DNA from 2 places in the Latilactobacillus sp. genome. Region 1 is predicted to be linked to the other one. Evidence: riboswitches for the same ligand, from Rfam matches in the RefSeq annotation. Region 1 holds a riboswitch; the other holds the start of a gene.

Region 1 (5,007 bases):
GGGAATGTGGCTTGGGTGGCGAGTTAGATGCAACCAATGCGGTTGATCGAGTGGCCTACACGCTATTTACGAAGATCAGTCTCGATCATATGGCACTATTGGGCGATACGATTGAAGCAATCGCTACGACTAAATCCAAAATTATCCGGCCACAGACCCCGGTTATTGTGGCCTCTGAACAAACGACAATAGCCTTAAACGTTTTAGAGGCTGAAGCTAAGCGGCAATCAGCACCGCTTCAGATTGCCCCTCGTGATTGGTTCGTGACAAGTTATCCAACCAGTGCTGGCCAAGAAGTGACGGTTAAATTACCAGAGCGTGAACCATTAACGGTTTCTTTGGCATTGGCGGGGACCTATCAATTAGAGAACCTGCTAACGGTATTGACGTGGTATCGGCAGTTTTGTCGTGATCAAGGGCACGCGGTAGACGAAATCGTCTTACAACGTGCTTTGGGGCAGGTCCGCTTACCAGGCCGCTTTGAGCGCCTGGCAACGGAACCGCTAGTCGTGATTGATGGTGCCCATAATCCGGATGGCATTCGGCAGTTTGTCCGGAGTGTCCAAGAACGCTACGGCGATTACGATTTAACGATTGTGACTGGCTTTTTAAAAGATAAGGCGGTTGCTGAATGCTTGCAGCTTTTAACGCAACTACCAGCGCGGTTTATTTTAACGACCCCCATCAATCAGGATGACCGACAATTACCAGTTGCTGAATTAGGGGCGCTATACACGCAGATAACAGGCCAAACAGCACCTGAATATCCAGCAATTGAAGCGGCTTTAAGGGCGGCTAGTCAACCTGCAACGGGGAATAAACCGCAAGTCATCTTAGTTGTAGGGTCATTTTATTTATTAAAGACAGTTCGGCAACACTTTTTGAGCTAGGGAGGATCATATGCAAATTAGCGAAGCACAACCTAATCAAGGAAATCATACGCTGTTAAGCTTTAGTGGGGATGCAGCTGAAATCGAGAAGCTTCAACGGCTTTGTCTAGATAGTCATTGTCTAATTCAGCAGTTGGACCAACAATGGCTTGGGCAATTTAGTCTTTTTCAACTAGCGGCGTTACGGCAAAAATGGGCACAATATTTTGGTCAGCCAAATGTGCAATTGACACAAATCTGGCGTACCAAGCAGATTTTATGGACCGGTCCTGGTTTCAAGTTCGATTTAACGGTTGATCCAATTGTCTACGCGATTATTAACTGTACACCGGATTCCTTTTATGATGGGCAACCCAGTCAAGCGCTAGGCCAGATTATGACGAAAATTGAGGCTGATTTGGCCAATGGTGCAGCGGTGATTGAAGTCGGTGGCAAATCGACGCGCCCAGGTTATCAAGAAATTACGCCTGATGAAGAATGGCAACGGATTGCACCCGTGATTGCGGCAGTGCAACAGGAATGGCCCAACGCGATATTGGCAGTTGATACCAATAATGCGGATGTTATGCAACGGGCAGTCGCAAGCGGCGTGCCAATTCTGAATGATATCGATGGTTTCGATAAACCGGCTAAGCTCGAAGTTGTCGCCCAACACCGGCCCGCAGTGGTCACGATGTATAATGGCCGCCATTATCAAAATGATGTTTTTGAAATACTCGATCAATTTTACCAAGAGACGTTAGCGAGTCTTGAGGCGGCCGGGTTAACACGCCAACAAATTGCTTTGGATCCAGGCGTTGGTTTTTCACACGCTAAAAATACAGCGTCACTGGATCTGTTTAAACTCAATAGCATTCAACCGACAATGAAGTATCGTGCGTCAATCATGGCGGGGATTTCTCGGAAAAGCTTTATGGAAAGCAAATTTGATTATCCGATGGCAGAACGCTTAACCTCAACGCTGTTATTGGAACAACTGATGATTGAACAGGGAGCCCGTATTCTGCGTGTGCACGATGTTTTAGCAACGCATAAAATGATTAACTTGTTCAAAGGCTATCAGCAAGCAGACCTGTTAATGGCGGCGCGCTCATGAACGATTTGTTAACGCAAATTCAGCGGCTAGCTGAGCAGTCAGCAGCGTTTAATGATCCGCAAAAGTATCAGACGATTAGTGAATTGATGGCCCAACAAAAACGGCCCCTTTATCGGGCGGTCAACGATCAATGTCATTTATCGGCTAGTGCCCTCGTATTTAAAAATAATCAGTTGTTGATGGTACGCCATCCGTACTTGCATCAATGGTTGTTACCGGCGGGACATGTTGAACTGTCTGAAACGCCAGTTCAAACAGCACTACGCGAGTTATTGGAGGAAACAGGACTAGTCGGGGAGCAAGCACAATTGGTGGATGCCAATTTGATCAAGATTCCGGATAACCCATTGAAAAAGCAAGCAGCCCACATGCACATTGATTATCGTTATTTAATCACTGCAAGCAAGCAGCCAAGTGCAGCGGCCGAGCTCCCCAATCAATGGGTTTCACAAGATGAAGTGCCGGCGGAATTTCAACCCTATTTTAAACTTCAATGAGGTGAGGGCTTATCTTTACCGATAAGCCAGATATTTTTTAAAAATTAAAAGAATTATTACTAGGAGAAACAAATGACGATTACAATTAGACATGAAGAAAAAGATTAAAGAGGGACTAAATAATTGGAGATTAGACGCTATCAGCCGGGGGATTGTCAAGCAGTCGCAGAGTTGTTTTATAAGAGTGCATACAGTGAATGCTGGCGATTATACGAAAGCGCAGTTGGCTGTATGGGCCACTGGTGAGCCTGATTTAAAGCAGTGGGATCAATCGCTGTAATCACATTTCAGTGTTGTTGCACTTGAAAATGATAACCTGATTGGTTTTGGAGATATTGATCAAGCTGGCTACCTCGATCGGTTATTTGTCCATGCCGATTATCAAAGAAGAGGCGTAGCGACTGCTATCTGTCATCAGCTCGAGCAGGCTGTTGCAGGCCGAGTTATCACGCATGCTTCGATTACAGCCAGACCGTTTTTCGAAAGTCGGGGCTATCAGGTGATTCGAGAACAACAAGTAGCACGGCAAGGTGTTTTATTGACCAACTTTGTTATGGAGAAAGAGCAATCATCAGTAGACTGAGTCACTTGATGATGATTTTAGTGAATAACCGCTTCCATCCGTGCTATAATGAAGCCATAATTGAATAACGCATCTGGGGTGCCTAAGAGCTGAGATTATACCCATTGAACCTGATATAGTTAGGACTAGCGCAGGGAAATGTCGTGTCGTTTGTTGATTAAACGTGCTTATTTTGGTACCCGTCAATTTTTAATTGGCGGGTATTTTGAGTGCTTGTCAAGTGGCCCCAGAAGTGAATTGATTTCAATTCGTACAGGAGGGGCAACATGTCATTTACAAGTATTGTTCGTAAAGAAGCTGCACCATATTGGCAAGGTAGTTTACGTCATCCGTTTATCGTTCAATTGCAAGCGGGGACGCTGCCAGAAGAAATATTTCGGTATTATTTGATTCAAGATCATTATTATCTTCGTCATTTCAGAAAGTTACATCAAATCGTCGCCGATCACTGTCAGGATCAAGAATTAAAAGCGTTGATGACACTAAGCGCAACTGGTTTGAAAGATGGTGAAATGATCGTTCGGGAACAATTCTTTGAAGCTTTAAAAATAACGGCTGCTGAGGTTCGAGCGACGCCCATTGCGCCGACAACTGATCACTATGTTGCTCATATGTATCGGCAATTATTTGCGGATAACCCCGCCATCGCGGCGGCTGGTTTATACCCATGTGCTTGGTTATACGGTGATATCGGAATGGCTTTAAGTCAACAGCCGGCTTCACCTAATCCATATTATCAACGCTGGATTGAAACCTACACGATGGCTGAATTGCAGGATGAAATTCAAATGATGGGCACTGTTTTAAATCGCTTGTATGCAGCCAGTTCAGCGGAAGATCAGGTTAAAATGGTGCAGGCGTTTGTTCGTAGCAGCCAATTGGAATATCATTTTTGGGAGATGGCTTATCGTAAGGAACAATGGTTGCGTGGGGACGAATACGATGAATAATAGACGAACGAAACGATTAACCATCCTTGCGATGATGATTGCACTAGATGTCGTCTTATCGCCGTTATTTCGCATTGAAGGCATGGCACCGATGTCGAGTGTTCTGAACGTTACAGCGGCAGTGTTGATGGGGCCAATTTATGCAACCGTGATGGCGTTAGTGACGGCCGTTTTAAGAATGATGTTACTGGGGATTCCACCTTTAGCCTTAACGGGGGCTTTTTTTGGCGCTTTATTAGCTGGCCTTGGTTATCGCTATGGCGGGCATATTGGCTGGGCAATTGCAGGCGAAATTTTAGGAACGGGTTTAATCGGCTCGTTACTTTCTTATCCCGTTATGATTTGGTTTACCGGTAGTGCTAGTGGTTTATTTTGGTTCGTTTACACACCACGCTTTTTTGGCGGCGCCATTTCGGGCAGCCTAATTGCTGGGTTATCCTGGCTTAAATTAAAGGAAACCACGATTTTTATAGGTAATAAAAAAGAAGAACAACGTTAAATGGCGTTGTTCTTCTTTAATTTGTAAAAGCTTATTTGAATTGTTCTGTTTTAGTTGTTGTTAGCCAGAAGGGTTGGGATGTGACCTTGAAGTGCATATCAAATGCGCGACTACCCATTTCTTCGCCATCGACTTGGCCAAATTCTAACGTTTGGGTTCGAATGACAAGATCATCAGTTCTAAAATGATGAACCGTCTTATAGCGGGTGTGTTTGCCCATTAGCATCATGATGAATAGGTAGCAGAAGAAGAAAACGTTCAACTTTTCAATCACCACGAGGTCGAGTTTTTGATCATCGACGCGGGCAGAAGGCATGATGGGAACACCACTGCCAAAGTAAGGATGATTCGTGGTTGTGACAAGAAAACCACGGCTAAAGTTTTTAACGGATCCGTTGGCCTTGACGGTCACTTGGAAAGCATCTTGCGATGTAAAGGCCTGGATTAGCGAGAAGACGTAAGATAAGGAGCCGAGATGGCATTTATTTAAGA
Region 2 (5,007 bases), 130 kb from region 1:
TGTTGCTGATATCAAAGATTTAACAGTGACTGATGTTGTCGATCATCATCGGATTGCTAATTTTGAAACAGTGAGCCCATTATTCTACCGTGCGGAACCAGTTGGCTGTACCAGCACGATTCTTTTATCAATGTTCAACGAAAATAAGATTGAAATCCCTGCACAACTAGCTGGTTTAATGATGAGTGCCATCATTTCAGATACATTGTTGATGAAATCACCAACAACAACTGAAAAAGATCGGATTGCTATCAAGACATTAGCAGAAATTGCAGATGTTGATTTTGAATCATATGGTCTTGAAATGTTAAAAGCTGGTACTAACTTAGATGATAAGAGCGAAGCTGAATTAATTGAAGCTGATGCTAAAACATTCGATATGGCTGGTAAAAAAGTTCGTATCGATCAAGTTAACACAGTTGATATCGAAGCGGTCTTCAAACGCCAAGCTGCTTTTGAAGCTGCTATCGAAGCAGACAACAAAGCTAACGGTTACGACTTATTCGTACTTTTGGTTACTGACATCTTAAACAGTAACTCAGAAGCGCTTGTTATCGGCGAACCAGCTGAAGCCTTCGAAAAGGCTTTTGATGTGACCTTAAACAACCATCGTGCGCAATTAGCCGGTGTTGTGTCACGTAAGAAACAAGTTGTCCCACAATTAACAGCAGCATTTTAATAGCAATTAAGAAGATAAAGTCCTGCGGGGCTTTATTTTTTTGTTAGGAGCAACAGATGACTGAGGAAGTAACAAAGGCAATTCAAGTGATTGAAGCGACAATTCGAAATTGTCAAAAGAGCCAGCTAAAATTTGGAGAAGGGTCCGCCCAATTTACTTTATTAAAAAATAGAATTCACGCATTGGAAGTTGGTCGTGATTTATTGAATGGGCGCACAGATATAACTGCTGAAGCATTGGTCAGGGCACAGGCACCGATTGAGTCAATCATCCATAAAACCGAAAAAGCGTTGGCTAACCAAAAAAAGACATCGCCTGTAATTAAGCGGATGACAACATTAATAGCAGCAATGACATCCATTCGGACAGCTATTATGGCACAACTTTCTGTAAATGAGACCCATCAATAATATGATGGGTTTTTTTGTGTCTTTTTTACAGATGATAATAATTCTAATCTGACAATGAACATGTTATAATGTAATGGAATTCACAAGGAGGCCGATAATGATGAAACATACGTTGAAATTAGTGCTCACAATTGTGGTTGGGATTACCGCATTAATATTAGCCTTTTTATGTCAACAACCACTGTGGGCCCAAGTATTAGTTAGTCTAGCTGGGGGGTTAGTCGCGTTATCGATGCTGATTGAGATGATTCGCACTTTAAAATCAGGTCGATATGGTGTTGATTTACTAGCCATTACGGCGATCATTGCAACACTCGCTGTTGGTGAATATTGGGCTGCCTTGATGGTCCTCGTAATGTTAACAGGCGGCGATTCCCTGGAAGATTACGCCGCGCATAAAGCAGGGCGGGAATTAAAATCATTATTGGACAACTCGCCCCAGGACGCGCATTTAATGCGTGGTGACGGACTTGTCGATGTTGCTGTCGACGAACTCCAAGTCAATGATCAAGTTGTTGTGAAGCCAGGAGAACTGGTTCCGGTTGACGGTCATATCATTGAGGGGTCATCGCTGTTTGATGAATCGTCTCTAACCGGTGAATCACGCCCAGTTGAAAGAACAATCAATGAGCCAATTATGTCAGGGTCAGTAAATGGTGAGACATCAATCACGATGGTGGTCGATCAATTAGCTATTAACAGTCAGTATCAAGCAATTGTTAAACTGGTTGAAAGCTCAGCAGCACAACCTGCCCATTTTGTTCGTTTAGCGGATCGCTATGCCGTACCATTTACATTAGTGGCGTATTTGATTGCAGGGGTGGCATGGTGGCTCTCAAAAGACCCTGTGCGCTTTGCCGAGGTCTTGGTGGTCGCGTCGCCATGCCCGTTGATTCTCGCGGCACCGATTGCGCTTATCTCAGGTATGAGTCGTGCCAGCCGGAATGGGATTATCGTCAAAACGGGGACGACAATTGAAAAATTGGCGTTGGCCAAATCAGCTGCTTTTGATAAAACCGGCACGATTACGAATGGCCAATTAACCGTGGATCAAGTTGTACCGATGATTGATATTGAACCATCGGAGTTATGTCGTTTAGCAGCCAGTGCTGAACAAGCTTCGGCCCATATTCTGGCTCGTTCCTTACTACAAGTCGTCCCAGCAGCGCAATTATTAGAAATTATTAGTTTAAAAGAAATGACAGGTGCTGGTGTGACTGCCCAATTAGCATCTGGACAGACGGTTCAAGTCGGTAAATTTGAATTTGTGGCGCCTGACCAAGCTAAACAATCCCAGACACAGACAACTGTCTACATTGGCATTGACGGGCGTTATGCGGGCTATATCACATTTATCGACCATCTTCGCCAGGAAGCGCCTCAAACGATGTCAACGCTCCATCAGCTCGGTTTACAGCGCTTAATGATGCTCACAGGGGATCAGGCGACAACCGCTAAAGAGATTGCGGCTCAAGTTGGCATTGATGAAGTTCACGCTGGGTGTTTGCCTGCCGATAAGATTCGACTCATCAATAATGTCACGCCGGAGCAGCGGCCGATAATCATGGTTGGCGATGGTGTTAACGACGCACCATCCTTAGCGAGTGCCGATGTCGGAATTGCGATGGGTGCTCACGGTGCCACAGCAGCGAGCGAATCCGCAGATGTCGTCATTTTAAAGGATGATTTGAGTCGGGTTAGTGGCGCCATCACGATTGCACGGGATACAATGCGGGTGGCGCGCCAGTCCGTTTTGATTGGGATCTTCATCTGTATCGGATTGATGTTGATTGCCAGTACCGGTGTCGTGCCAGCTTTAATTGGGGCCTTATTCCAAGAAGTTGTCGACACAGTTTCGATTTTATACGCATTACGTGCTAGAAATGACCATTAAAAAAAGAGGTCGCTGAGGGCCTCTTTTTTGTATTGTTAACTATTTTTCAGATTGCACTTTTAAAAACATATCTTTTGGGAGGTATAGTTTCGGAATCATCGCTAATAAAATCCCAAAGACGATACCATTTAAGATGAAGCCGGCAACGAAACTACCGCCATTCACAGTTAATGAATAGAGCCAAGCATTCATTCCTTTAGGCGCGTATGAGCCCCAGTAGATGGCCCCAGCTAAGAAGTGGCAGAAGTATTTGGCGAAAGTACCAATGAAAGCTGCGGACCAAAGGAGCGCAATCGTTTTTACTTTGGTATTTTGTTGGATACTTGCTTGAACTGGTTTTTGTAAAACGCCAGCTAGGCCAACGACCATGAAGGCAATCGTAAATTCAAGTAATCCTTGCCAAACATTGAGAACGCTCCCGTTGCCGAGGCCTCGTAAGACGAGGTCTAAAAGGCCCCAGATTAAACCCGAAACCATCCCAGCCGCGGCGCCGCGACGGAGACTATAGATAATAATGGGGATAATCCCAAAGGAAACCTCAATCGCTGATGGCCCTACAGTATGCGGAATATATTCCAGAGCCATCGCAAATGCCGCGATAATGGCCCCTTCAATTTGAATCAATAACCGTTGATGTTGCATAAAAATAACCCCTTTTCTTGGTTAACCAACACAAAAAAGGAGTTAAAGTCTCAACTCCATCACAATTCCTACGCTTGTCTTAACAAACAGGTTCGAAGGGTCTGATCATCTAATCACTCTCAGCCAATGGCTCCCCTTTGCGATGGTTAATATTTAAATTTTAAGAACGTTTTCAGTATACCGGATACAACAAAGATGTCAAGCAATCAAGCTTCATTCGAGCTTATCCATTGCCGAGCGCTGTTCGTCATCAACCACGTGCGTATACAAATGGGTGGCCTGCGTGGTGGTTTGGCCCAATTGGGTCGCTACGATCGTTTCGCTGTGGGTCGCTGACATCAGATCGGTTGCGAGTGTATGACGGAATTTATGCGGCGTTAGTCGAACGCCAAAAGCTTCAGAGTACTTAGCTACCAGTTTTTCAATGGCATAGTTACTGATTCGCTTCGCTTGACCGCGATACTTTGTGACAAATAAGGCCCGTTCGTTAGCGGCTAAATAGCGTTGTTGCCGGATTTGAACGTAATCTTGCAGATAAGGTAAACCCCAAGGTGCGATCGGCACGGTATCTTGTTGACCGCCTTTGCGAATAACCGTAATTGTTAGTTGTTCAAGGTTTAAATCAGAAACGTTAGCTTGGGCGAGTTCGGAAAGACGAATGCCGGTAGTGAGTGCCAATACGCAAATCGCAATATCTCGTTCACAATTTTGCTTATAAGAAGCGAGTTGGCGATTAGAGAGCGCACTGGGATAGTCGACTTGCATAAAGGTAATGAAGTCGTGTTTTTTATCGCCGGTGAGCAACTTTTGACCGATATGGCGGGAACGAGTGGCCATTGTCTCGGAAGATTTCAGGAGTTTAACTTTTTTCATGACGTTCCGGTAAAAATAAGGTTCGCCATCAGCTTGTTCGGCTTCAATCGTCAGGAAGTACCAGAGCGCATTCAAAGCGTTGATAGAGCGATTAACAGCCTGAAAGGAGAGCTTGTGATTATTTACTTTTCGTTTATTCATTAAAAAGATCTTATAGAGTTCGATATCTTCTAATTTCATCTTATCAAGCGCAACAAGAGGGATATCCTTAGTCGTTTGAACAGTAACGATTTGTTCGTCAATTAACCAGGAGAAGAAGCGGACGTATTCTTGGAGATATTGATAGAGCGTTGCAGAGGAGTATGCATTGGCTTGCCGATTAATATAAAATTTACGGACGTAATCGGGAAGATCCGCCAAGCGTTGTTCACATAGTTCGAGATAACGTTGTTGGTCCATGATTGAAACCACCTTAATAGAGAATTATAGTTATTTTAACAAAAAAGCGGCGAGAATACTACAAGTGTTGTTAAAACCATAATTTTAACAACACTTGTTTGGCGAATTTT

What was found. A riboswitch is a leader RNA that binds a small molecule or an ion and turns the genes downstream of it on or off. The one in region 1 is predicted to bind thiamine pyrophosphate.
Region 2: it holds a riboswitch for thiamine pyrophosphate, as region 1 does, so the genes downstream of both, thiT (energy-coupled thiamine transporter ThiT) here and tenA (thiaminase II) in region 1, are expected to answer to the same signal.

Annotation. Positions count from the first base shown of each region.
Region 1 covers NZ_JAMQEX010000001.1:87,165-92,171, forward strand. Annotated here, with positions in the region: gene NDN60_RS00480 (bifunctional folylpolyglutamate synthase/dihydrofolate synthase) at 1-890, shown strand, start outside; gene folP (dihydropteroate synthase) at 901-1,986, shown strand; gene NDN60_RS00490 (NUDIX hydrolase) at 1,983-2,483, shown strand; gene NDN60_RS00495 (GNAT family N-acetyltransferase) at 2,818-3,066, shown strand; TPP riboswitch at 3,131-3,220, shown strand; gene tenA (thiaminase II) at 3,333-4,016, shown strand; gene thiW (energy coupling factor transporter S component ThiW) at 4,009-4,515, shown strand; gene NDN60_RS00510 (diacylglycerol/lipid kinase family protein) at 4,547-5,007, opposite strand, start outside.
Region 2 covers NZ_JAMQEX010000001.1:221,251-226,257, forward strand. Annotated here, with positions in the region: gene NDN60_RS01105 (manganese-dependent inorganic pyrophosphatase) at 1-679, shown strand, start outside; gene NDN60_RS01110 (hypothetical protein) at 736-1,089, shown strand; gene NDN60_RS01115 (heavy metal translocating P-type ATPase) at 1,190-2,983, shown strand; gene thiT (energy-coupled thiamine transporter ThiT) at 3,023-3,625, opposite strand; TPP riboswitch at 3,674-3,772, opposite strand; gene xerS (tyrosine recombinase XerS) at 3,839-4,897, opposite strand.